3 regions of the Streptomyces sp. SJL17-4 genome follow, and region 2 is predicted to be linked to each of the others. Evidence: predicted binding sites of a transcription regulator. Region 2 holds the regulator's gene; each other region holds the start of a gene.
What was found. The regulator HrcA, encoded in region 2, represses chaperone genes, less so after heat shock. The targets are predictions, from matches to a motif close to TTNGCACTCNGNNNNNCNGAGTGCNAA.
Positions count from the first base shown of each region.

Region 1: a site for HrcA is predicted at 2,388-2,414, ahead of groL (chaperonin GroEL). Genes of this name have one in related genera too.
Region 3: a site for HrcA is predicted at 5,193-5,219, ahead of groES (co-chaperone GroES). Genes of this name have one in related genera too.

Region 1 covers NZ_CP104578.1:3,965,292-3,973,245, forward strand. Annotated here, with positions in the region: gene N5875_RS17585 (hypothetical protein) at 1-425, shown strand, start outside; gene groL (chaperonin GroEL) at 593-2,221, opposite strand; gene N5875_RS17595 (cold-shock protein) at 2,586-2,789, opposite strand; gene N5875_RS17600 (MoaD/ThiS family protein) at 3,189-3,464, opposite strand; gene thrC (threonine synthase) at 3,497-4,807, opposite strand; SAM riboswitch class I at 4,801-4,945, opposite strand; gene N5875_RS17610 (glucosyl-3-phosphoglycerate synthase) at 5,095-6,036, shown strand; gene N5875_RS17615 (hypothetical protein) at 6,127-7,954, shown strand, end outside.
Region 2 covers NZ_CP104578.1:5,800,865-5,808,818, reverse strand. Annotated here, with positions in the region: gene N5875_RS26025 (nitronate monooxygenase) at 1-907, opposite strand, end outside; gene dnaJ (molecular chaperone DnaJ) at 1,022-2,161, opposite strand; gene hrcA (heat-inducible transcriptional repressor HrcA) at 2,162-3,181, opposite strand; gene N5875_RS26010 (MBL fold metallo-hydrolase) at 3,330-4,058, shown strand; gene N5875_RS26005 (DUF3097 domain-containing protein) at 4,069-4,869, shown strand; gene N5875_RS26000 (Cmx/CmrA family chloramphenicol efflux MFS transporter) at 5,209-6,423, shown strand; gene hemW (radical SAM family heme chaperone HemW) at 6,420-7,661, opposite strand; gene N5875_RS25990 (long-chain fatty acid--CoA ligase) at 7,734-7,954, opposite strand, start outside.
Region 3 covers NZ_CP104578.1:3,561,969-3,569,922, reverse strand. Annotated here, with positions in the region: gene N5875_RS15620 (polysaccharide deacetylase family protein) at 1-124, shown strand, start outside; gene N5875_RS15615 (YciI family protein) at 251-616, shown strand; gene N5875_RS15610 (RNA polymerase sigma factor) at 716-1,921, shown strand; gene N5875_RS15605 (hypothetical protein) at 1,943-2,602, shown strand; gene N5875_RS15600 (methyltransferase domain-containing protein) at 2,709-3,899, opposite strand; gene N5875_RS15595 (polysaccharide deacetylase family protein) at 4,029-4,955, shown strand; gene N5875_RS15590 (hypothetical protein) at 4,952-5,170, shown strand; gene groES (co-chaperone GroES) at 5,364-5,672, shown strand; gene groL (chaperonin GroEL) at 5,783-7,411, shown strand; gene N5875_RS15575 (ester cyclase) at 7,546-7,954, opposite strand, start outside.

The DNA.
Region 1 (7,954 bases), 1.8 Mb from region 2:
ACGACACCGTCGTCAGGGCCGGCAGCCGCGGCGGCTGGTACCGGCTGCGGCACCCGGCGACGGACGTCCTCGCCGAGGCCGTGAGCAACACCTTCCGCCTCGTCCGCACCGAGACCCGGATCACCGGAGCGAACGCCGGTCCCGAGCCGGTCCGCAAGGGCGCGTACGTCACCATGACGGGCACGCTCCAGCACTACACGAACCGCGCCTGGCGGACGTTCGGGAGCGGGTCCGTGGCCCTGCAGTTCCAGGCGAAGGGTTCGACGACCTGGCGTCAGGTCGCCACCGGCCGCCCGGCCGCCAACGGCAGGATCTCGCTCAGGGCGAAGGCGACCGTGGACGGGACCTGGCGTCTCCGGTACTACGGCGACGCCACGCACTTCACGTCGCCGTTCTCCTGGGCCGACTACCTCGACGTGCGCTGATCTACTGACCGGCTGACCGGCTGGTCGGCTGGTCGACCGGCCGACCTACCGGCTGATCGACCGCTGTGAAACGCCCGAGGGCGGCACCCCCTGGTGGGGGTGCCGCCCTCGGTCCGTTCTTGCGTCCCGCGTTCCGCGTTCCGCGATGAACCACCGATCCCGAAGGATCAGAAGTCCATGTCACCGCCCGGCATGCCGCCGCCGGCCGGCGCGGACGCCTTCTCCGGCTTGTCGGCGATGACGGCCTCGGTGGTGAGGAACAGCGCGGCGATCGACGCGGCGTTCTGCAGCGCGGAGCGCGTGACCTTCGCCGGGTCGATGATGCCCTCGGCGATGAGGTCGACGTACTCGTTGGTCGCGGCGTTCAGGCCGTGGCCGACGGGCAGGTTGCGGACCTTCTCCGCCACGACGCCGCCCTCGAGGCCGGCGTTGACCGCGATCTGCTTCAGCGGGGCCTCAAGCGCCAGCTTGACGATGTTGGCACCGGTGGCCTCGTCGCCCGCCAGGTCCGCCTCGAGCTTCTCGAAGACCGAGGAAGCCTGGAGCAGGGCCACGCCGCCACCGGCGACGATGCCCTCCTCGACGGCCGCCTTCGCGTTGCGAACGGCGTCCTCGATGCGGTGCTTGCGCTCCTTGAGCTCGACCTCGGTCGCGGCACCGGCCTTGATGACGGCCACGCCGCCGGCCAGCTTCGCGAGGCGCTCCTGGAGCTTCTCGCGGTCGTAGTCCGAGTCGCTGTTCTCGATCTCGGCGCGGATCTGGTTCACGCGACCGGCGACCTGCTCGCTGTCACCGGCACCGTCGACGATGGTGGTCTCGTCCTTGGTGATGACGACCTTGCGGGCGCGGCCCAGCAGGTCGAGGCCCGCGTTCTCCAGCTTCAGGCCGACCTCCTCGGAGATGACCGTGCCGCCGGTGAGGATGGCGATGTCGTTCAGCATGGCCTTGCGACGGTCGCCGAAGCCCGGGGCCTTGACCGCGACGGACTTGAAGGTGCCGCGGATCTTGTTGACGACCAGGGTCGACAGGGCCTCGCCCTCGACGTCCTCGGCGATGATCAGCAGCGGCTTGCCCGACTGCATGACCTTCTCCAGGAGCGGGAGCAGGTCCTTCACCGAGGAGATCTTGGAGTTGACGATGAGGAGGTACGGGTCGTCGAGCGACGACTCCATGCGCTCCATGTCGGTGGCGAAGTACGCCGAGATGTAGCCCTTGTCGAAGCGCATACCCTCGGTGAGCTCCAGCTCCAGACCGAAGGTCTGGGACTCCTCGACGGTGATGACGCCTTCCTTGCCGACCTTGTCCATCGCCTCGGCGATGAGCTCGCCGATCTGGGTGTCGGCGGCGGAGATGGAGGCCGTGGAAGCGATCTGCTCCTTGGTCTCGACATCCTTCGCCTGCTCGAGCAGGGCGCCGGAGACGGCCTCGACGGCCTTCTCGATACCACGCTTGAGGGCCATCGGGTTGGCACCGGCGGCCACGTTGCGCAGGCCCTCGCGGACGAGCGCCTGGGCGAGAACGGTGGCGGTGGTCGTACCGTCGCCGGCGACGTCGTCCGTCTTCTTGGCGACTTCCTTGACCAGCTCGGCGCCGATCTTCTCGTACGGGTCCTCGAGCTCGATCTCCTTGGCGATGGAGACACCATCGTTGGTGATCGTGGGGGCGCCCCACTTCTTCTCGAGGACGACGTTGCGACCCTTGGGGCCGAGGGTGACCTTGACGGCGTCAGCGAGCTGGTTCATGCCGCGCTCGAGACCGCGCCGGGCCTCCTCGTCGAACGCGATGATCTTGGCCATGTGAAGTGGTCCTCCCGGACATGGGGTGGATAACGCTCCAGGACCGCGCCGACGCCCGCGACGGACGGCCTCCGCAACTCCGCGTGGTTCCTTGCCCCACCCGGCCGGCGGCCTCGTCTGCCCGATCCTCGTAGCACTCTCACCTGCCGAGTGCTAACGCCAATGATTAGCACTCGCCCTATGAGAGTGCAAGCCGTTCCGAAGGAACGTCGATGAGGGGCGGTGGTCGGGCGACGGGAGGGGGCAAGCGACTCTCGACGATCGGGACGTACGGACGAGGGTCCGGGAACGCGTGAGGGGCCCGCTTCCCCTCAGGGATGCGGGCCCCTCGACGGCGTTGCGTCGGTGGCCGATCGCGCCGCGCTCAGACGGCGAGCTTGACCATGTCCGCCTGCGGACCCTTCTGGCCCTGCGAGATCTCGAACTCGACTCGCTGTCCCTCTTCGAGGCTGCGGTAGCCATCCATCTGGATCGCGCTGTAGTGGACGAAAACATCCGCACCACCGTCGACCGCGATGAAGCCGTAGCCCTTCTCCGCGTTGAACCACTTGACGGTGCCCTGAGCCATGCCTAACTCCCCTATTACTGGCCCTTGCGCGGGACCCGCACTTCGCGGAACCCGGGTCAGACCCTGCGCCGGAACGCGTCGACCGCGGCTGAATGTATCTGCCCAACTGCCCTCTGCAACAGGTCAATCGAGCGAGAATTCTGGGCGCCACGGAAAGGCGAATTGGGGAGAATCCCTTGAATTACGGGGCAAGTCGGGCCCGGCAAAGCGTGCAGAAGGTACACAACGCGCACGCACTTTGGCTGCTTCTTGTCGTGCGGGGACGCATTCTCATATGCGCCCGGCATGGGCAGCGGAGGGGACTTCCCCAACTCTACCGCGCTCAACCATGCAGAATTGCCCCTTCCGCTTTATGGCGCGGAAGGGGCAATTCAAGAAAGACGGGACAAGCGATACGGGTCAGCCTCCGGCGACGGCCGGGATGATCGAGACGCCGGCGCCGGCCGGGGTGGCCGTCTCCAGGCCCTGCTCGAAGCGCACGTCGTCGTCGTTCACGTAGACGTTGACGAAGCGGCGCAGCTTGCCCTGGTCGTCCAGGACGCGGGCGGCGATGCCCGTGTGGTTCTTCTCCAGGTCCGCGATGACCTCGGCGAGGGTCGTGCCCTCGGCCTGGACCTCGGACCGACCGCCCGTGTAGGTGCGGAGGATGGTGGGGATGCGGACGTTCACGGCCATGTCTTCGTAACCTTTCAGCGGTCCAGCGGTCTTCAGTGGGCCAGGCCGGCGTCGCGGAACGCGTCCAGGCTCGGGCGGATGGTGACGGTCGCCTGAGAGGTGTCGGCCACCGCGTCCAGGGTCTTGAGGCCGTCGCCGGTGTTGAGGACGACGGTGGTGAGGTTCGGGTCGATCAGCCCGTTCTCGACGAGCTTCTTCGCGACGCCGACGGTCACGCCGCCCGCGGTCTCGGCGAAGATGCCCTCGGTCTGCGCGAGGAGCTTGATCGCGTCCACGACCTGCTCGTCGTCGACGTCCTCCACCGCGCCACCCGTCCGGCGGGCGATGTCGAGGACGTACGGGCCGTCGGCCGGGTTGCCGATCGCCAGCGACTTGGCGATCGTGTTCGGCTTCTGGGGCCGTACGACGTCGTGGCCGGCCTTGAAGGCCACCGACACCGGGGAGCAGCCCTCGGCCTGGGCGCCGAAGATCTTGTACGGCTTGTCCTCGACGAGGCCCAGCTTGATGAGCTCCTGGAGACCCTTGTCGATCTTCGTGAGCTGGGAGCCGGAGGCGATCGGGATGACGAGCTGGTCGGGGATGACCCAGCCGAGCTGTTCGCAGATCTCGTACGCCAGCGTCTTCGAGCCCTCGCCGTAGTACGGGCGGAGGTTGACGTTGACGAAGCCCCAGCCCTCGCCCAGCGGGTCGCCGATGAGCTCGGAGCAGAAGCGGTTGACGTCGTCGTAGTTGCCCTCGATGGCGACGAGGTCACCGCCGTAGACCCCGGCCATGACGACCTTGCCCTGCTCCAGGTCGTGCGGGATGAACACACAGGAGCGGAAGCCGGCGCGGGCGGCGGCGGCGCCGACGGCGCCGGCCAGGTTGCCCGTGGAGGAGCAGGAGAGGGTGGTGAAGCCGAAGGCGCGGGCGGCCTCGATGGCCTGGGCGACGACCCGGTCCTTGAAGGAGTGGGTCGGGTTGCCGGAGTCGTCCTTGACGAAGAGCTTGCCGGGGGCGACGCCGATCTCGCGGGCGAGGTTGTCGGCCTGGACGAGCTTGGTCCAGCCCGGGTTCAGGTTCGGCTTGTCGGCGACGTCGGCGGGGACGGGCAGCAGCGGGGCGTAGCGCCAGATGTTGGCGGGGCCGGCCTCGATCTGCTTGCGCAGTGCCTCGGGGTCACCGGTGGGGAGGTCGTACGCGACTTCGAGCGGTCCGAAACAGAGTTCGCAGGCGAAGATCGGGCCGAGCGGGAAGAATTCACCGCATTCGCGACAGGAAAGCCCGGACGCGGGACCGAGGTCGACCGAAGTGGCGGGGGTAACAGTCTGTACAGCCATGGAGGCGAGGCCCTTTCTCCTCATCTTTCCCATGACGAATTTTTCGCCATGAGACGGATTTGGCACCTTCCCTAGCCGGGAGCCTCGCTGGAGGACGAGTAACCGACTGGAGGGTTGCCGGGGCTTCAACGGGCCGTTTCCCTCTGCCCCTCTGGATGAGCGGTATTCGATTGTGAAGCGCGGTGAACTTTCGTTCCTGCGCTCCGGCGCGGGCGGCACCCCGACGTGCATCGGGCATCCGCGTTGTTCAAGACTGTAACCGAAGGCCCGGACGCTTGGACCGGCCGTCCGAACCGCGAGATGGAGATCACGTGCTGGAAGAGGTGGAGCGCTGGCTGGACCGGCGGTCCTGGTCCGTGGCGGACCGGCCGTTGGAGCGGATCCTCGCCGCCAAGCGGAACACGAAGGTCAGCGTCGTCCTGCCGGCGCTGAACGAGGAGGCGACGGTGGGTGACATCGTCGCGGTGATCCGGCGCGAGCTGATGACGGAGGCGGTGCCGCTCGTCGACGAGCTGGTGGTGATCGACTCGGGCTCCACGGACCGTACGGCGGAGGTGGCGGCGGCCGCCGGGGCGCGGGTGGTCGCACGGGACGCGATACTCCCCCGGATACCGGCCGTGCCGGGCAAGGGCGAGGTCCTGTGGCGGTCGCTGATGGTGACCACCGGGGACGTCGTGTGCTTCATCGACGCGGACCTGCGGGACTTCTCGGCGGACTTCGTGTCGGGGATCGTGGGCCCGCTGCTGACCGACCCGGACGTGGACTTCGTAAAGGCGATGTACGACCGCCCGTTCGGAGACACTCCTGGTCAAGGGGGCCGGGTGACGGAGCTCGTGGCCCGCCCGCTCCTCAATCTGCACTGGCCGCAGCTGGCCGGTTTCGTACAGCCGCTGGGCGGCGAGTACGCGGCGCGTCGCTCCCTCCTCGAACGGCTCCCCTTCCCGGTCGGTTACGGGGTGGAGCTCGGCCTGCTCGTGGACGCCCTGCACACGGTGGGCCTGGACGCGCTCGCGCAGGTGGACGTGGGGGTGCGCAAGCACCGGCACCAGGACGGTCTCGCGCTGGGCCGGATGGCGGCGGCGATCTACCGGACGGCGCAGCTGCGGTTGTCGCGGGGGCATCTGGTGCGGCCGCGGCTGACGCAGTTCGAGCGGGGCGAGAAGGGCTTCGAGCCGCGGACGTACGCGGTGGACACGGAGGAGCGGCCGCCGATGGCCGACATCGTGGAGTACGCGCGCCGCCGCGTGGCCTGACCGCCCGAACCGACCACGGGGCCCGGCCGCCCGAACCGACCGCGTGGCGTAACGCCCGATGATGATCTGTTTTGCCTACATTGCCCTTTTATGCGCTTCAGACAACATCACCTGGGCAGGGGGCTCGCGGCCGTCACGGCGGCCGGACTGGCGGCCGGCTCGCTCGTGTTCACCGCGGCGGGCCCGGCCGCGGCGGACGTGGTCGAGCCCTTCGGCAAGCGGTACGACGAGTCGCTGTACGGCGACTTCACGACCATCGGCAACACGGTCATGGGCTGCCCGACCGCCCCCGCCGACCTGGCCGCCCGCTGTGCGACCTCGGCGAGCGGCCAGGGCACGGACAACAACAACACCTTCGTGATGCGGCGGATCGACACGGGCGGCACCGGAGGCGACTACGGCTCCAGCACCGGCCATGTGAAGATCCCGGCGGGCGCGGAGGTGGCGTACGCCCGGCTCTTCTGGGGCGGCAACGACGGCACGTACAAGGGGCCGAGCGGGGCGCAGCTGAAGCGCTGCGACATCTCCGGCGCGGATGTCGAGCGCTCGCCCGGCGACCCCACGACGACCGCCCCGGTGATCAAGGTGGGCGCGGGCGCCGCGACTCCGGTGTCGATCGACAGCATGGTCGCCGACCCGGCCGACACCAACGGCCCGCACTACTACACGGGCGAGTCGGACGTGACGGCCGCCTTCGCGGGCACGTCGGGGACGGACGCGCAGGTGGCGGTCGGCAACATCTGGGCGCCCAACGGCAAGGGCTGCGTGGCGGGTTGGTCGCTGACTGTGGTCCACAAGTTCCCCGGCCCGGACCCGGTGAAGGCCCCCGAGCGCCGCAACGTCCACGTGTACGGCGGGCACGTCCTCCAGCGCTCGACCTCCCCCGCGACCACGATCACCGTGGACGGCTTCTACCGGAGCGGCGGCACGGCACGGGCGAGCGTCACCGCGTACGAGGGCGACTGGAACACCCCGGGTGACAAGTTCCTCGTCGACGGCAAGAACGTCACCGAGTCCCACACGGGGAACACCGACAACTTCTTCATCAGCGAGGACGACGGCGCCGTCGATCCCAAGCTGGTGAACAACCTGAGCATCGACGCCAAGGCCTTCGACATCCCGGACGGGGCCGTCCCGCAGGGCGCGACCTCGGCGGACCTGACCTTCGCCACGAACGGCGACACCTACGTGCCGTCCGGACTCGCCTTCTCCGTCCCGGTCCCCGACCTGGAGATCACCAAGACGGCGAGCCCGCGCACGGTGAAGCCGGGCGACACGCTCACCTACAAGATCACCGCGAAGAACATCAGCACGCTCGACTACCCGAACGCCACGTTCAGCGACGACCTGACCGGGAACCTCGACGACGCCGACTACAACGGCGACGTGAAGACGGACCTGGGCAGGGCGACGTACACGGCACCGAAGATCGGGTACGTGGGGACCATCCCGGCCGGGAAGACGGCGACCGTCACCTACTCGGTGAAGATCAAGAACCCGCCGACGGGCGACGGGAGGCTCCGCAACAGCGTGAAGGTGGAGACCCCCCGCTCCAACTGCGGAGACGGCAGCGCGGACCCGGCCTGCGGGGTGACCCCAGAACTCGAAAAGCCGAAGCCGACGCCGAAGCCGACGCCGACGCCGACGCCGACGCCGACGGACCCCTCCCCCACCCCGGTGGATCCGACCCCGACGCCGACGGACCCCACCCCCACACCCCCGGCGCCGTCCGAGCCGCCCTCCCCGACCTTCCCGACCCTTCCGGAGCCCCCGGCCCCGGCCCCGGGACCGCACGGGAACGGCGGCGGCTCGATGGCCGAGACCGGCGGCAACGGCGAGCGTCTGTGGCTCCTCGGCGCCCTGGGACTCGCCCTCGCGGCGACGGGCGTCGTGGCGAAGGCGGCGATGCGCGGACGCC
Region 2 (7,954 bases):
TGAGGTGGTGGATCTCGGGGTAGGCGGCGGGGGCGTACGGCCCGTGCTCGCGCACGAAACGGTTGACGAGGCCGCGTGCCGGGCGCCCGGTGAAGGCCCGGGTGAGGGCGGTCCGGGTGTACAGCGGATCGGTCAGGGCCCGCTTGTGCAGCGGGTGGGCGCCCGACTCGGGGCAGCAGAGGAAAGCCGTGCCGAGCTGGGCGGCATCCGCCCCGGCGGCCAGGACGGCGGCGATCTGCGCGCCGCGCATGATGCCGCCGGCGGCGACGATCGGCAGGGCGACGCTCTCGCGGACGAGCATGAGCAGGGCGAGCAGTCCGGTGCCCGGCGCGTCGTCGGCGGGGTCGTCGCGGAACGTGCCCTGGTGTCCACCCGCCTCGGCTCCCTGCACACAGACGGCGTTCGCCCCGGCCTGCTGGGCGGCGAGGGCCTCCTCGGCGGAGGTGACGGTCACGATCGTGAACGTTCCCACGCGCGCGAAGGAGGCGAGGACCTCGGGAGCGGGGCAGCCGAAGGTGAAGGAGACGACCCGGACCGGGTCCTCCAGGAGGATCGCCAGCTTGGCGTCGTACGCGTCGTCACGGCAGTCGTCGGTCTCACCGAGCGGGGTCTCGTACCAGGTGGCCTCGCCCGCGAGCTGATGCCGGTAGACCTCGACGGAGGCGGGGTCGGCGGGCCGCCCGGACTCCGGCAGGAAGAGGTTGACACCGAAGGGGCGTGCGGTGAGCCCGCGCACCTGCTTGATCTCCTGGTAGAGGCCTCCGGCCGTCTTGTACCCGCCGGCCAGGAAGCCGAGCGCCCCGGCCGCGCACACGGCTCCGACCAGCTCGGGGGAGGAGGCGCCACCCGCCATGGGGGCCTGCACGATCGGAAACCGAGAGAGATCGTTCAGTGCGGTGGTGGACATATGGGCATCGTGTCATGCCCCTGCTTCCGGGCCGAATCCGTACGTCATGTCACGGAAGGGGCGGGCCCGCGTCACCGCGATCCCGCCCCTCCCGCACCGACTTCCGGACCCCGGTCAGGTCCGCCCGTTGAACGCGTCCTTCAACCGCGAGAACAGCCCCTGCTGCCCCGGCTGGAACTGCCCCGTGGGCCGCTCCTCGCCGCGCAGCTTGGCCAGTTCACGCAGGAGTCGCTCCTGCTCGGCGTCGAGCTTGCCGGGGGTCTGCACCTCGACGTGCACGATCAGGTCGCCCCGGCCGTTGCCGCGCAGGTGCGTGACGCCGCGGCCGTGCAGCGGGATCGACTGGCCGGACTGCGTGCCCGGACGGACGTCGATCTCCTCAAGGCCGTCGAGGGTCTGCAGCTGCACCTTGGTGCCGAGCGCGGCCGCCGTCATCGGGAGGGTGACCGTGCAGTGCAGGTCGTCCCCACGCCGCTGGAAGGTCTCGTGCGGGGTCTCGTGGATCTCGACGTACAGGTCGCCGGCGGGGCCGCCGCCGGGGCCGACCTCGCCCTCGCCCGCGAGCTGGATCCGGGTGCCGTTGTCGACACCGGCCGGGATCTTGACCGTGAGGGTGCGGCGGGAGCGGACCCGGCCGTCGCCCGCGCACTCGGGGCACGGGGTCGGGACGACGGTTCCGAAGCCCTGGCACTGCGGGCAGGGCCGGGAGGTCATGACCTGGCCCAGGAAGGACCGGGTGACCTGCGAGACCTCGCCGCGGCCGCGGCACATGTCACAGGTCTGCGCGGAGGTGCCGGGCGCGGCACCCTCGCCCGAGCAGGTCGTACAGACGACCGCCGTGTCGACCTGGATGTCCTTGGTGGTGCCGAAGGCCGCCTCGTTGAGGTCGATCTCCAGACGGATCATGGCGTCCTGGCCACGGCGGGTCCGCGAGCGCGGGCCGCGCTGCGAGGCCGTGCCGAAGAAGGCGTCCATGATGTCGGAGAAGTTGCCGAAGCCACCGGCCCCGAAGCCGCCCGCGCCGCCTCCGCCGGAGGCCGACAGCGGGTCGCCACCCAGGTCGTAGACCTGCTTCTTCTGCGGGTCCGAGAGGACCTCGTAGGCGGCGTTGATCTCCTTGAAGCGTTCCTGCGTCTTCGGATCGGGATTCACATCCGGGTGCAGCTCGCGCGCGAGCCTCCGGAAGGCCTTCTTGATCTCGTCCTGGGACGCGTCGCGGCGCACGCCGAGTACGGCGTAGTAGTCCGTGGCCACTTACGACTCCGCCAGGATCTGTCCGACGTAACGTGCCACTGCGCGTACCGCTCCCATCGTTCCGGGGTAGTCCATGCGGGTCGGTCCGACCACGCCGAGTTTGGCGACTGCCTCGCCGCCCGAACCGTAGCCGACCGAGACGACGGACGTGGAGCTCAGCCCCTCGTGGGCGTTCTCGTGCCCGATGCGTACGGTCATGCCCGATTCCTTGGCCTCGCCGAGGAGCTTGAGGAGCACGACCTGCTCCTCAAGAGCCTCGAGCACGGGCCTGATCATCAGGGGAAAGTCGGGTCCGAAGCGGGTGAGATTGGCGGTTCCGCCGATCATCAGTCGCTCCTCGTGCTCCTCGACGAGGGTTTCGAGGAGGGTCGCGAGCACGGTCGAGACCGTGGCGCGGTCCTCGAGTTCCTCGAAGGACTCGGGGAGGTCCTGCACCAGCTGCGGCACGTCGGCGAACCGGCGGCCGACGACCCGGCTGTTGAGCCGGGCCCGCAGATCGGCGAGAGAGGTCTCGCCGAAGGGCGCGGGGCAGTCGATGACCCGCTGCTCGACGCGGCCGGTGTCCGTGATGAGCACCAGCATCAGGCGCGCGGGAGCCAGCGCGAGCAGCTCCACGTGCCGGACGGTCGAGCGGGTCAGCGAGGGGTACTGGACGACGGCGACCTGACGGGTCAGCTGGGCGAGCAGCCGGACCGTACGGCCGACGACGTCGTCCAGGTCGACCGCGCCGTCGAGGAAGTTGTGGATGGCCCGGCGCTCGGGCGTCGACAGCGGCTTGACGCCGGCGAGCCGGTCGACGAAGAGGCGGTAGCCCTTGTCGGTCGGGATGCGGCCGGCGCTGGTGTGAGGCTGGGCGATGAAGCCCTCCTCTTCCAGGACGGCCATGTCGTTGCGCACGGTGGCGGGCGAGACGCCGAGCTTGTGGCGCTCGGTGAGCGCCTTGGAGCCGACGGGCTCCTCCGTCCCGACGTAGTCCTGGACGATGGCGCGCAGGACCTCGAGCCTGCGTTCGCTGAGCATCGTGCGCACCTCCAGCTGTCGTCGTCGTTCCGGTTGCTCCGCTTTTGGCACTCGCCCTGTCCGAGTGCCAGCGATCCCCCGGCCAGTGTACGGCGGCGGGCGTCGCTCCTGGCAAGGTGGCGGCGCCTCCACCGGTTAGCGTCGCCGCATGGACGTGGATTGGGAAGCGTACGGATGGGAGCGGCTCGCCGACGGCGTGGGCCGCCGGCGGCTGCCCGGCTGGGACGCCACAGTGGGACTGGTACGGGGTGAACGGGGGCTGCTGCTGTACGACACGGGCTCCTCGCTCGCGGAGGGCGCCGAGCTGCGGACGCAGATCTCGGGGCTGACGGGCGGCCGGAGAGTGACACACATCGCACTCAGCCACCCCCACTTCGACCATGTCTTCGGCACGGCGGCGTTCGCGGGCGCCGAGGTCTTCGGGGCGGTGGGCGTGGACGAGCTGCTCGGCCGGGAGCGGGACCGGGAGGAGCTGCGCGGGGACGGGGTGCGGCACGGCCTGGACGCGCGGGCGGCGGCCGAGGCGGCGGACGTCCTGGTGGCCCCCCGGCACGTGGTCTCCGGCGAGTGGACGCTCGACCTGGGCGGCCGGCAGGTCCTCCTGGCGAACGTCGGCCCCGGCCACACGGGCCATGACCTGGCGCTTCTGGTGCCGGGCGAGCGTGAGGTGGTCTTCTGCGGCGATCTGGTCGAGGAGTCGGGCGAACCGCAGGCGGGCCCGGACGCGATCCCCTCCCGCTGGCCGGACGCGCTCGACCGGCTGCTGCGGCTGGGCGGCGAGGACGCGGTGTACGTGCCGGGGCACGGGGCGGTGGTGGACGCCACGTTCGTACGACTCCAGCGGGAGGAACTGGCACGCCGCTTCCAGGTGGCCTAACGTCACCGAAATGCGCAGCTACAACCCGGATCTGACACCCCCTTGGAAGAAGTCGGCACCCGTTCCCGAGGTCCCGGCCGACCGTGATCTGGTCGTCGAGGAGGTCACGACGGGCTTCTGCGGGGCGGTGATCCGCTGCGAGGCGGGCACGGTGACCCTGGAGGACCGCTTCGGCAAGCACCGGGTGTTCCCGATGGATCCGCGCGGCTTCCTCCTGGAGGGCCGGGTGGTGACCCTTGTCCGCCCCGTCGCGGCCCCCGCCCGCCCCACCCGTACGGCCTCGGGCTCGGTCGCGGTGCCGGGCGCACGCGCGCGCGTGGCGCGGGCCGGCCGGATCTACGTCGAGGGCCGCCACGACGCCGAGCTGGTGGAACGGGTCTGGGGCGACGACCTCCGCATCGAGGGCGTGGTCGTGGAGTACCTGGAGGGGGTCGACGACCTCCCGTCGATCGTCGCGGAGTTCGCCCCGGCTCCGGACGCCCGACTGGGCGTCCTGGTGGACCATCTGGTCCCGGGTTCGAAGGAGTCGAGGATCGCCGCCCAGGTGACCTCGGCGGACGTGCTGGTCGTCGGCCACCCGTACATCGACGTCTGGGAGGCGGTGAAACCGGCGTCGGTGGGCATCCGGGCCTGGCCCCGGGTCCCCAGGGGGCAGGACTGGAAGACGGGCGTGTGCGAGGCCCTGGGCTGGCCGCCGAACACGGGCGCGGCCTGGCAGCACATCCTGTCGAGGGTCACGTCGTACAAGGACCTGGAACCGGAACTCCTTGGCCGCGTGGAGGAGCTGATCGACTTCGTGACGGCGCCGTAGGGGCCTTCCCGCCCCCGTGCGAATGGGGGTGCCTCGCCGGGGCCCGGTCGGGTAGCGTGCGCGGCATGTCGAGCCCCGAGTCGGACACGTCGGGGGCTTTCGGTCACGCCGTCAGCCCCTGAACCCCTGAGTTCTCACGGGCCCTTGCGTCCGTACGGCCCCTGAGGCCGCACGAACCACCGGGCCCTCCGAACCACCGGGTCCCTACGGACCGCTGGGTTCGCAGTTCTGCCACCTTGTCGTCCCGCCGCCCTCCGCGGCCGGACGCGTGTGCCCGTGGGTGCTGACCGCGGTGACGAGATGCCTCTGCCGTCATTCTCCTCACCCCGGAGCCACTCGATGCCCCTCCCGCTCTTTCTGCTCGCCCTGGCGGTCTTCGCCATGGGCACCTCGGAATTCATGCTCGCCGGCCTCGTGCCGGACATCGCCTCCGACCTCGGTGTCACGGTCGGCAGCGCGGGCCTGCTCACCTCGGCCTTCGCCGTCGGAATGATCGTCGGTGCCCCGCTCCTGGCCGCTCTCGCCCGCACCTGGCCGGTGCGGGCCAGCCTGCTCGGGTTCGTCCTCGTGTTCTCGGCGGCGCACGTCCTGGGCGCCGTCACCACCAGCTTCGCCGTCCTGTTCGCCACCAGGGTCGTCGCGGCCCTCGCGAACGCCGGGTTCCTGGCCCTGGCCCTGACGACCGCCACCCGGCTCGTGCCGCCGGACCGGAAGGGGCGCGCGCTGGCCGTGCTGCTGTCGGGGACGACGGTGGCCACGATCGCCGGGGTCCCCGCGGGATCGCTGCTCGGCACGCTGCTCGACTGGCGGGCCACGTTCTGGGCCGTCGCCGCGCTCTGCCTGCCCGCGGCCCTCGGCGTCCTCCGGGGATTCCCGGCGCGGCCCGCTCAGGAGGGCACGGCCGAGGTGCCGGACCTGCGCGCGGAGCTGGCGCGGCTCAGGCGGCCGCGGCTGCTCCTGGTGATGCTGCTCGGCGCCCTGGTGAACGCGGCGACCTTCGCCGGCTTCACGTTCCTGGCGCCCGTCGTGACCGGTTCCGCCGGGCTCGGCGACCTGTGGGTCCCGGTCGCCCTTGTCCTCTTCGGGGTCGGCTCCTTCGCCGGGATCACCCTCGCGGGACGGTGGTCCGACCGGTACCCGGGCCAGGTCGTCGCGGTCGGCGGTCCGCTGCTGCTCGTCGGCTGGCCCGCCCTGGCCGTGCTGGCCGACAAGCCGGTAGCGCTGCTCACCCTCGTGTTCGTGCAGGGCATGGCGTCGTTCGCACTGGGCGGCACCCTGATCGCGCGGGTCCTCCACGAGGCCGCGGGTGCCCCCACCATGGCCGGCTCCTACGCGACCGCGGCACTCAACGTGGGGGCGGCCGCCGGACCGCTCGTCGCCGCCGTCGCCCTCAGGACCGGGGCGGGGACGCTCGGACCGCTGTGGGCGAGCGGCCTCCTCGTCCTGGGCGCACTGCTCATCGCCCTGCCGTCACGCGGGGTGCTCTCGCCACAGGGGGCCGGCCCGGCCCGATCGGCAAGACCCCTGGTCCACGAGGTCCCGCACGACCGCTAGTCCACGAGGTCCCGCACGACCGCGTCGGCGAGCAGCCGCCCCCGCAAGGTCAGTACCGCCCGCCCGGCGGCGTACGGCCCGTCGTCGAGCAGGCCGTCGGCGAGGGCCTTGCGGGACGCCGCGAGGCCCGCCGGCTTGAGGAGGGACAGTTCGACGCCCTCCTTGAGCCGCAGTTCGAGGAGCACGCGCTCGACTCTCCGGTCCTCGTCGGAGAGCAGCTCCCGTCCGGCCCCCGGCGACTTCCCTGCGGCCAGCGCGGCGGCGTACGCACCGGGATGCTTCACGTTCCACCAGCGGACGCCGCCGACGTGGCTGTGGGCGCCGGGGCCGGCGCCCCACCAGTCGGCCCCACGCCAGTACAGCTCGTTGTGGAGGCAGCGCCCGGCCTCGGACGTGGCCCAGTTGGAGACCTCGTACCACTCGAAGCCGGCGCCGGAGAGGACGTCCTCGGCGATCAGGTACCGGTCGGCGTGGACGTCGTCGTCGGTCATGGGGACCTCGCCGCGCCGGATGCGCCGCGCGAGCTGCGTCCCCTCCTCGACGATCAGCGCGTAGGCGCTGATGTGGTCGGGCCCGGCGCCGATGGCGGCGTCGAGCGAGGCCCGCCAGTCGTCGTCGGTCTCGCCGGGGGTGCCGTAGATCAGGTCGAGGTTGACGTGCTCGAACCCGGCGGCCCGCGCTTCCCCGACGCACGCCTCGGGGCGGCCCGGGGTGTGCGTCCGGTCGAGGATCTTCAGGACGTGCTGCTTGGCGCTCTGCATGCCGAAGGAGATCCGGTTGAAGCCACCGGCCCGCAGCTCCGCCAGATAGTCCGGGTTCACGGAGTCGGGGTTGGCCTCGGTCGTCACCTCGGCGTCGTCGGCGAGCCCGAACTCCTCGCGGACGGCCCCCAGCATGCGTACGAGATCGCCGGCGGCGAGCAGCGTGGGCGTACCGCCACCCACGAAGACGGTCCGCACCGGCCGCGGGTCGTCGCCGAGCACCTTCCGGGCGAGCCGGATCTCCTCGACGACCTGCTCCGCGTAGTTGTCCCGGGAGGCGAGCACGCCCCCGGTCCCCCGCAGCTCACTGGCCGTGTAGGTGTTGAAGTCGCAGTAACCGCAGCGCGTCGCGCAGTACGGCACGTGCAGGTAGAACCCGAGCGGCCGCTCCCCCGCCCCTTCCAGGGCGTGCGGGGGCAGCGCCCCGTCGTCGGGAACGGACTCACCATCGGGCAGTACGGAAGGCATGAGCCCCATTGTCCCGTACTGCCCGAGGTGAATGCCCGGTCCGATGCCGGCCTGTGGACAAACTCTCCACAGGGGGGAAGGTCAGGACTCCCGCGACCCCGCGTACATCTCCTCGATGAGCGCCTTGTACTCGCGCTCCACCACCGGCCGCTTCAGCTTCAGGGACGGGGTCAGCTCACCGTGCTCGATGTCGAGGTCGCGCGGCAGCAGGCGGAACTTCTTGATCGTCTGCCAGCGCTGGAGGCCCTCGTTGAGGCGGTCGACGTAGCCCTGGACCATCGCGACGGTCTTCGGGTCGGCGA
Region 3 (7,954 bases), 2.2 Mb from region 2:
CCTGGCCCACTTCCGGGGCCCGTCCGAGCTCAAGGGCCGGACGATGACCGAGATGACGGCGACGATGCTGCGCCGCATCCAGGAGCAGGGCTTCACGGTGGCGCGCCTGGAGGACTACGTCTAGAAGAAACCTCGTGGAAGAAACCTCGTGGAAGAAACCTCTCGCGAGTCGTCGATGCGGGCTCCTCCCGTTCGACGTATGTGTGGAAGGCGGGGAACGGCCCCGCCACCGCACCACCGAGGAGTCGTCATGCCCCGCTTCCTGTCCCTCGTCCGCATCGAGGAGAACACCATCGACATGGAGAGCGCCGACCCCGGCTTCGAGGAGCGGATGGGCGCGCTCTTCGAGGAGATCACCAAGGCCGGCGCCATGGTCGACACCGCCGGACTGAAGCCGACCTCCGAGTCCACCCGGATCACCTGGTCGGACGGGAAGCTGTCGTTCACCGACGGCCCGTTCACCGAGACCAAGGAGGTCGTCGGCGGCTACGCGATGCTCCAGTGCAAGGACATGGCCGAGGCCGTCGAGTGGGGGAAGCGCTTCCTGGCTGTCCACCCGCCGCACTGGAAGGTCGGCCTGGAGGTCCGCGAGGTCGAGGAGATGCCGGAGGGCTGACCGGTTCCGGAGCCGTTCCTGTGCTGTGGCCGTTCCTGTGCTGTCATGTGAGACGTGACGGCACAGACGGTCGAGGAGACGCTGGAGACGGTCTTCCGGATGGAGTCGGCGCGGATCATCGCCACGGTGGCGCGGATCGTCCGCGACGTCGGCATCGCCGAGGAGATCGCCCAGGACGCCCTCGTCGCCGCCCTCGAGCAGTGGCCGCGGACAGGAGTCCCGGAGCGGCCCGGAGCCTGGCTGACGTCCGCCGCCAAGCACCGGGCCGTCGACCTCGTGCGGCGGCGCGAGACGTACGCGCGCAAGCTCGCCGAGGTGGGCCGGACGCTCACGGAGGAGTCGTACGACCCGGAGCCCTCCGGCCCCGGGGACATCGACGACGACGTGCTGCGGCTGATCTTCACCGCCTGCCACCCGGTGCTCTCCGCCGAGGCACGCGCCGCCCTCACCCTGCGGCTCGTCGGCGGGCTCCGTACGGACGAGATCGCCCGCGCCTTCCTCGTACCGGAGGCGACCGTCGCGGCGCGGATCACCCGCGCCAAGCGGGCGCTCGCGAAGGCGGGCGTGGAGTTCGAGGTGCCGTACGGGGAGGACCGGGCGGCCCGGCTCGGCTCCGTCCTGGAGGTCGTCTACCTGATCTTCAACGAGGGGTACGCGGCGACCGCCGGCGACGACCTGCTGCGGCCGGGCCTCTGCGAGGACGCGCTGCGGCTCGCCCGCGTCCTCGCCGCGCTCGTCCCGCGGGAGGGCGAGGCACAGGGGCTCGTCGCCCTGCTGGAGCTCCAGGCCTCCCGGACGGCGGCGAGGACGGGGCCCGACGGGCGGCCGGTGCTGCTCGCCGCGCAGGACCGGCGGCGCTGGAACCGGCTGCTCATCCGGCGCGGATACGCCGCGCTCGAACGGGCCGGGGACGGCCGCTCGTACGGGCCGTACGCCCTCCAGGCCGCGATCGCCGCCCTCCACGCGCGGGCCGCCTCGTACGAGGAGACGGACTGGGCGACGATCGCCGCGCTGTACGGGAAGCTGGGCGCGCTGGCCCCTTCGCCGGTCGTCGAGCTGAACCGCGCGGTCGCCGTGTCGATGGCCGAGGGTCCCGCGGCGGCCCTTCCGATCGTCGACGCCCTCGCCGCCGAACCGGACCTGGCCCGCTACCACTTGCTGCCGAGCGTCCGCGGCGACCTGCTGGCCCGGCTCGGACGGGCGGAGGAGGCGCGGGCGGAGTTCGAGCGGGCGGCGGACCTCACCCGCAACGAGAGCGAACGGGCGCTGCTGCGGGGGAAGGTGCGGGAGTTGGACGCGCCGTGACGCGCCCTTAGGGTGCTTGGCATGTCCCCGCGTAACCCGTTGCCCCCGCCGCCCCCGCCCGCCGAACTCCGGAGCTGGCCCGACCGGGAGGCGCGGCTCGCCGACCGGGCGCTGGCGCTGGACGAACTCGGCAGGCGGCTGCTCGGCGGCGGACGGCTCGTGACGTTCCTGCTCTGGTTCTTCCTGCTGCAACTGGGCTGGGGGCTGATCGGCGTCCTGGTCATCTCGATCGGGCAGCCGGTTTTCGACGTGGTCATGATGGTGACCGGGCTCGTCACGGCGGTCCTCGGCATCGGGGTCTTCGTTCCGGCCGTGTGGCTGACGATCCGCAGCCTGCGGCAGGACCGGACGGTCCGCGAGCGCCTGGTGCAGTGGGCGGTCCTGGACCGGCACGGACCGACGGACGCCAGGCTGCGCGCCCCCGTCCTCAGCGTCGCCTGGCTGCTGCTGTCGTTCGTGATGGCCGGGTTCGGGCTCTGGATGGGCTTCGCCGTCCCGGCGGGCGTGAGCCGCGACGACGGCTACGGCCTGGTCGTCTACGGGATGGGCGTCGCCATGATCCTCTGGGTCACCGGCCTGACGGGTCTGGTGAAGGCCGTCGGCCACTACCGCTTCGCGGTACGGCTGACGGGCCGGGGGCCGTCGGCCGAGACGGGCCACGGGTCGCCGACCGCGTCCTGAGCGGGCCGCCGCCTGGGCGGGCTCCCCGCCGGGTCGCTCCGGGGGCTCCCCGCCGCGTCCTGAGCGGGCGCCGCTTCGGCGGCTCCCGCGCGCGTCCTGAAAAGGGTCAGCGGCCGCCGCCCGCCGGGCGGCCGATCAGCATCGTCGGGGCTCCCGCGACGCGGGTGAGCAGGACCGTCGCCGCGTTCGGGCCCTTCGGCTTCACCCTGCGGCGGATCTCCTCGGGCTCGACCGCCGAGCCGCGCTTCTTCACCGTCAGGGTGCCGACCTCGCGTTCCCTCAGCAGGGCCTTCAACTTCTTCAGGTTGAAGGGGAGTTCGTCGGTGATCTCGTACGCGGCGGCGTACGGCGTCGGGATCAGCTCGTCCGCCGTGATGTACGCGATCGTCTCGTCGATCAGTCCACCGGCCAGGTCCTCCGCCACCTCGGCGACGAGGTGCGCGCGGATGACCGCGCCGTCCGGCTCGTAGAGGTAGCGGCCGACCGGGCGGACCGCCGGGTCGGGCAGGCCGCGGCCGGTGAGGCCCGCGCCCGAGGGCAGCAGGGTGGCGCGGCGGGCGCCCGGTTCCGTACCGAACCAGAGGACCGCCTCCTTGACGTCCCCGCCGTCCGAGATCCACTCGGCCTCGGCCTCCTCGGGCACCGCCTCGTGCGGGATGCCCGGAGCCACCTTGAGCGCCGCGTGCGGGGCCTTGCGGGCCGCCTCGACCGCCCAGGAGAGCGGCGGGGAGTACGCCTCGGGGTCGAAGATCCTGCCCCGGCCGCCGCGCCGCGCCGGGTCGACGAAGACCGCGTCGTACGGGGCGGTGTCGATGTCGGTGACGTCCGCGCACCGCACCTCGATGAGCTCCGCGAGGCCGAGCGCCTCGGCGTTGGCGCGGGCGACCTCGGCCGTCAGCGGGTCGCGGTCCACGGCCAGGACCGAGATCCCGGCGCGCGCCAGCGCGATCGCGTCGCCGCCGATCCCGGAGCAGAGGTCCGCGACGCTCCGGACCCCGAGCGCCTTCATCCGGCCGGCCCGGTACGTGCCGACCGAGGCGCGCGTCGACTGCTCGACGCCGTTCGGCGTGAAGTACATCCGGTACGCGTCCTCCGCGCCGAACTTCGCCACCGCCCGCTGCCGCAGCCGTGCCTGCCCGAGGGCCGCGGTGACCAGCTCGGCGGGGTGGTCACGGCGCAGCCGGGAGGCGACCGCCAGCTCCTGGGCGGGGTCGTAGTCGCGCAGGGCGGCGAGGAGCGCCCGCCCCTCGGGGGCGAGCAGCGGGGCGAAGGAGGCGAGGTCGGTCACCCGTCCCATTGTGGGCCCTGTGATGCTGTGGGCCGGCCGGGGGACCGAGGGCGTGTACGGCGGTGTCGTACCCCGCGCGGGGCCCCCGCGCTGACAGGATGCGGCGCCATACGACTCGTACGACAAAAGGAATAAATGATGGCAAAAGGTGTGCACGGTTCCTCCCGGGCGCTCGGGGCGGTGCTCGTCGTCGCCGCCCTCGCCTCCGCCGCCACCGGCTGCGCCGACGACGCCGGGCCGGACCGCGGCGCGCCCGCCCCCGCCGCCGGGCAGCAGGCGCGGGCCCAGGGGCAGGGTGCGGCCGGCGCGCTCAACGCGTACGTCGAGAAGGTCCGCGCGCAGCGCGCCGCCCGGGTGCTCGCCGCCAAGAAGTGGGGACTCGCCAAGCCCCCGCTCGAAGCCCCGGCCCCGCCCGCCGTCAAGCCGAAGATCACCACCCGCAAGGGCTTCGAGACGGACGGCGAAGGGCTGCCGCCCGTCTTCACCACCGTGCCGACCAAGCAGAAGGTCGTCTTCCTGACGATCGACGACGGCGCGGAGAAGGATCCCGAGCTGCTGCGGATGATGAAGGAGCTGCGGATCCCCTACAGCGCCTTCCTCAGCGACTACGTCGTAAAGGACGACTACGGCTACTTCGCCCGGATGCAGAAGTCGCAGGAGGCGGGGGTGTCCCTGCACAACCACACCCTCAACCACCGCTACCTGCCCGGACTCTCGTACAAGCAGCAGAAGCGCGAGATCTGCGGCATGCAGGACGTCATCGAGAAACGATTCGGCAAGCGGCCCCCGCTCTTCCGTCCGCCGTACGGCAACTACAACGAGGACACCCTGCGCGCCGCCAAGACCTGCGGCGTCAAGGCCGTCCCGCTGTGGGCGTCGGAGGCCTTCCCCGACCACATGGAGTGGCGCGAGTGGGACCGGGACCTGCACCCCGGCGACATCGTCCTCACCCACTTCCGCGGCAAGGAGGACTGGAAGGGCACGATGCCGGACATGATCCGCCGGGTGATGAACGTGATCACGGCCAAGGGGTACGCGGTCGCCAAGCTCGAGGACTACGTGTGAGCGGACGCCGGGCGCTGCCTCTGCTGGCCGCCGTACTCGTGCTGGGTCTGACCGGCTGCGCCTCGACCGTGGACTCGATCGAGCGGCTCGGCCGGAAGGCCGTCGAACGGGTCGGCACCGGCGGGACGAAGCCGCCTGCCGCGGCCGTCGGGGCGCTCCCGGTGCCGGCGGCCGCCGCCGTCGGGGCGCTCCCGCTGCCGGGATCGCACCGGTAATCGCACCGCCACGAGTGAGGAATTGGCACTCCGCTTGACCGAGTGCTAATCGCGGTCATAGTCTCGGCTCTGGCACTCACCACTGGAGAGTGCCAACAGAGCGACGGGCAGGTCCGGCACCCGCGACGACGGATCCACCTGGTCGCCACCTCAGACAGTTAACCCCGAGATCTCCGAAGGGGGAGGTCGGATCGTGACGACCACCAGCTCCAAGGTTGCCATCAAGCCGCTCGAGGACCGCATTGTGGTCCAGCCGCTCGACGCCGAGCAGACCACCGCCTCTGGCCTGGTCATTCCGGACACCGCCAAGGAGAAGCCCCAGGAGGGCGTCGTCCTGGCCGTGGGCCCGGGTCGCTTCGAGAACGGCGAGCGTCTGCCGCTCGACGTCAAGACCGGCGACATCGTGCTGTACAGCAAGTACGGCGGCACCGAGGTGAAGTACAACGGCGAGGAGTACCTCGTCCTCTCGGCTCGCGACGTGCTCGCGATCGTCGAGAAGTAATTCGCCGAAGTATCAGAAGCAGATGCTTTGAGCTGCGCCCCTTGACCCCGCACAGGGCGTCCGGGGGCGCAGTTCGTTCCACCCCATTCCGAGAGGGCTGAACCGCTCCCATGGCGAAGATCCTGAAGTTCGACGAGGACGCCCGTCGCGCCCTTGAGCGCGGCGTCAACAAGCTTGCCGACACGGTGAAGGTGACGATCGGCCCCAAGGGCCGCAACGTCGTCATCGACAAGAAGTTCGGCGCCCCCACCATCACCAACGACGGTGTCACGATCGCCCGTGAGGTCGAGATCGAGGACCCGTACGAGAACCTCGGCGCCCAGCTGGTGAAGGAGGTGGCGACCAAGACCAACGACATCGCGGGTGACGGCACCACCACCGCCACCGTGCTCGCCCAGGCCCTGGTCCGCGAGGGTCTGCGCAACGTCGCCGCGGGTGCCTCCCCGGCCGCCCTGAAGAAGGGCATCGACGCCGCCGTCAAGGCCGTCTCCGACGAGCTGCTCGCCACCGCGCGCCCGATCGAGGACAAGTCCGACATCGCCGCCGTCGCCGCGCTCTCCGCGCAGGACCAGCAGGTCGGCGAGCTCATCGCCGAGGCGATGGACAAGGTCGGCAAGGACGGTGTCATCACCGTCGAGGAGTCCAACACCTTCGGCCTGGAGCTCGACTTCACCGAGGGCATGGCCTTCGACAAGGGCTACCTGTCCCCGTACATGGTGACCGACCAGGAGCGCATGGAGGCCGTCCTCGACGACCCGTACATCCTGATCAACCAGGGCAAGATCTCCTCGATCCAGGACCTGCTGCCCATCCTGGAGAAGGTCATCCAGGCCGGCGCCGGCAAGCCGCTCCTGATCATCGCCGAGGACGTCGAGGGCGAGGCCCTGTCGACCCTGGTCGTGAACAAGATCCGTGGCACCTTCAACGCCGTGGCCGTCAAGGCCCCCGGCTTCGGTGACCGCCGCAAGGCCATGCTCGGCGACATCGCCACCCTCACCGGTGCGACCGTCATCGCCGAGGAGGTCGGCCTCAAGCTCGACCAGGCCGGCCTGGACGTGCTCGGCACCGCCCGCCGCGTCACCATCACCAAGGACGACACCACCATCGTCGACGGTGGCGGCGACTCGTCCGAGGTGCAGGGCCGCGTCAACCAGATCAAGGCCGAGATCGAGTCCACGGACTCCGACTGGGACCGCGAGAAGCTCCAGGAGCGCCTCGCGAAGCTGGCCGGCGGCGTGTGCGTGATCAAGGTCGGCGCCGCCACCGAGGTGGAGCTGAAGGAGAAGAAGCACCGTCTCGAGGACGCCATCTCGGCGACCCGCGCCGCGGTCGAGGAGGGCATCGTCTCCGGCGGTGGCTCCGCGCTCGTCCACGCCGTCAAGGTCCTCGAGGGCAACCTCGGCAAGACCGGCGACGAGGCCACCGGTGTCGCGGTCGTCCGCCGCGCCGCCGTCGAGCCGCTGCGCTGGATCGCCGAGAACGCCGGCCTCGAGGGCTACGTCATCACCTCGAAGGTGGCGGAGCTCGACAAGGGCCAGGGCTTCAACGCCGCGACCGGCGAGTACGGCGACCTGGTCAAGGCCGGCGTCATCGACCCGGTGAAGGTGACGCGCTCCGCGCTGGAGAACGCCGCCTCGATCGCCTCCCTCCTCCTCACCACCGAGACCCTCGTGGTGGAGAAGAAGGAAGAGGAGCCGGCGGACCACGGTCACGGCCACGGTCACGGCCACTCGCACTGACGCGTGCCGTAACTGATCACTGAGGCCCGGTGCCCCCGTCGCGGGGGCACCGGGCCTCGGCGTTTCCTGCTCAGCCCTGCTCAGCCCTGTTCAGCACCGCTCAGCCCTGCTCAGCCCTCCACGCTCAGCCCTGCTCAGCCCTCCACGGCGCCGAGCTGGGCCATCAGCCCGAGCAGGTCGTACTGCCACCACCCCTCGGCCATCTTCCCGTCGTCCCGGAAGCGGTGGATGACCGTCCCGGTCATCGTCACGTCCATGCCGGTGGGCTGGAGCCCCATGAAGTCGCCGGTGTGGCTTCCCTTCCAGGTCCAGCGGGTGCAGACCCGGTCGCCCTCGGCGATCTGGTCGTCGACGGTGAAGGCGAAGTCGAAGCCGCCCCGCCACATCTCCACCTCGCGCCGGACCGCGTCCATGCCGATGACGTCCTGCTCGTTGGTCGGATCATGGTCGTGGTACCCCTCGGCCAGCACCTCGTCGAGCAGCGCGAGCTCCGGCTCGGCGGCGATCATCTCAAGGAGCCGCCGCGCGTTGGCCTTGTACATC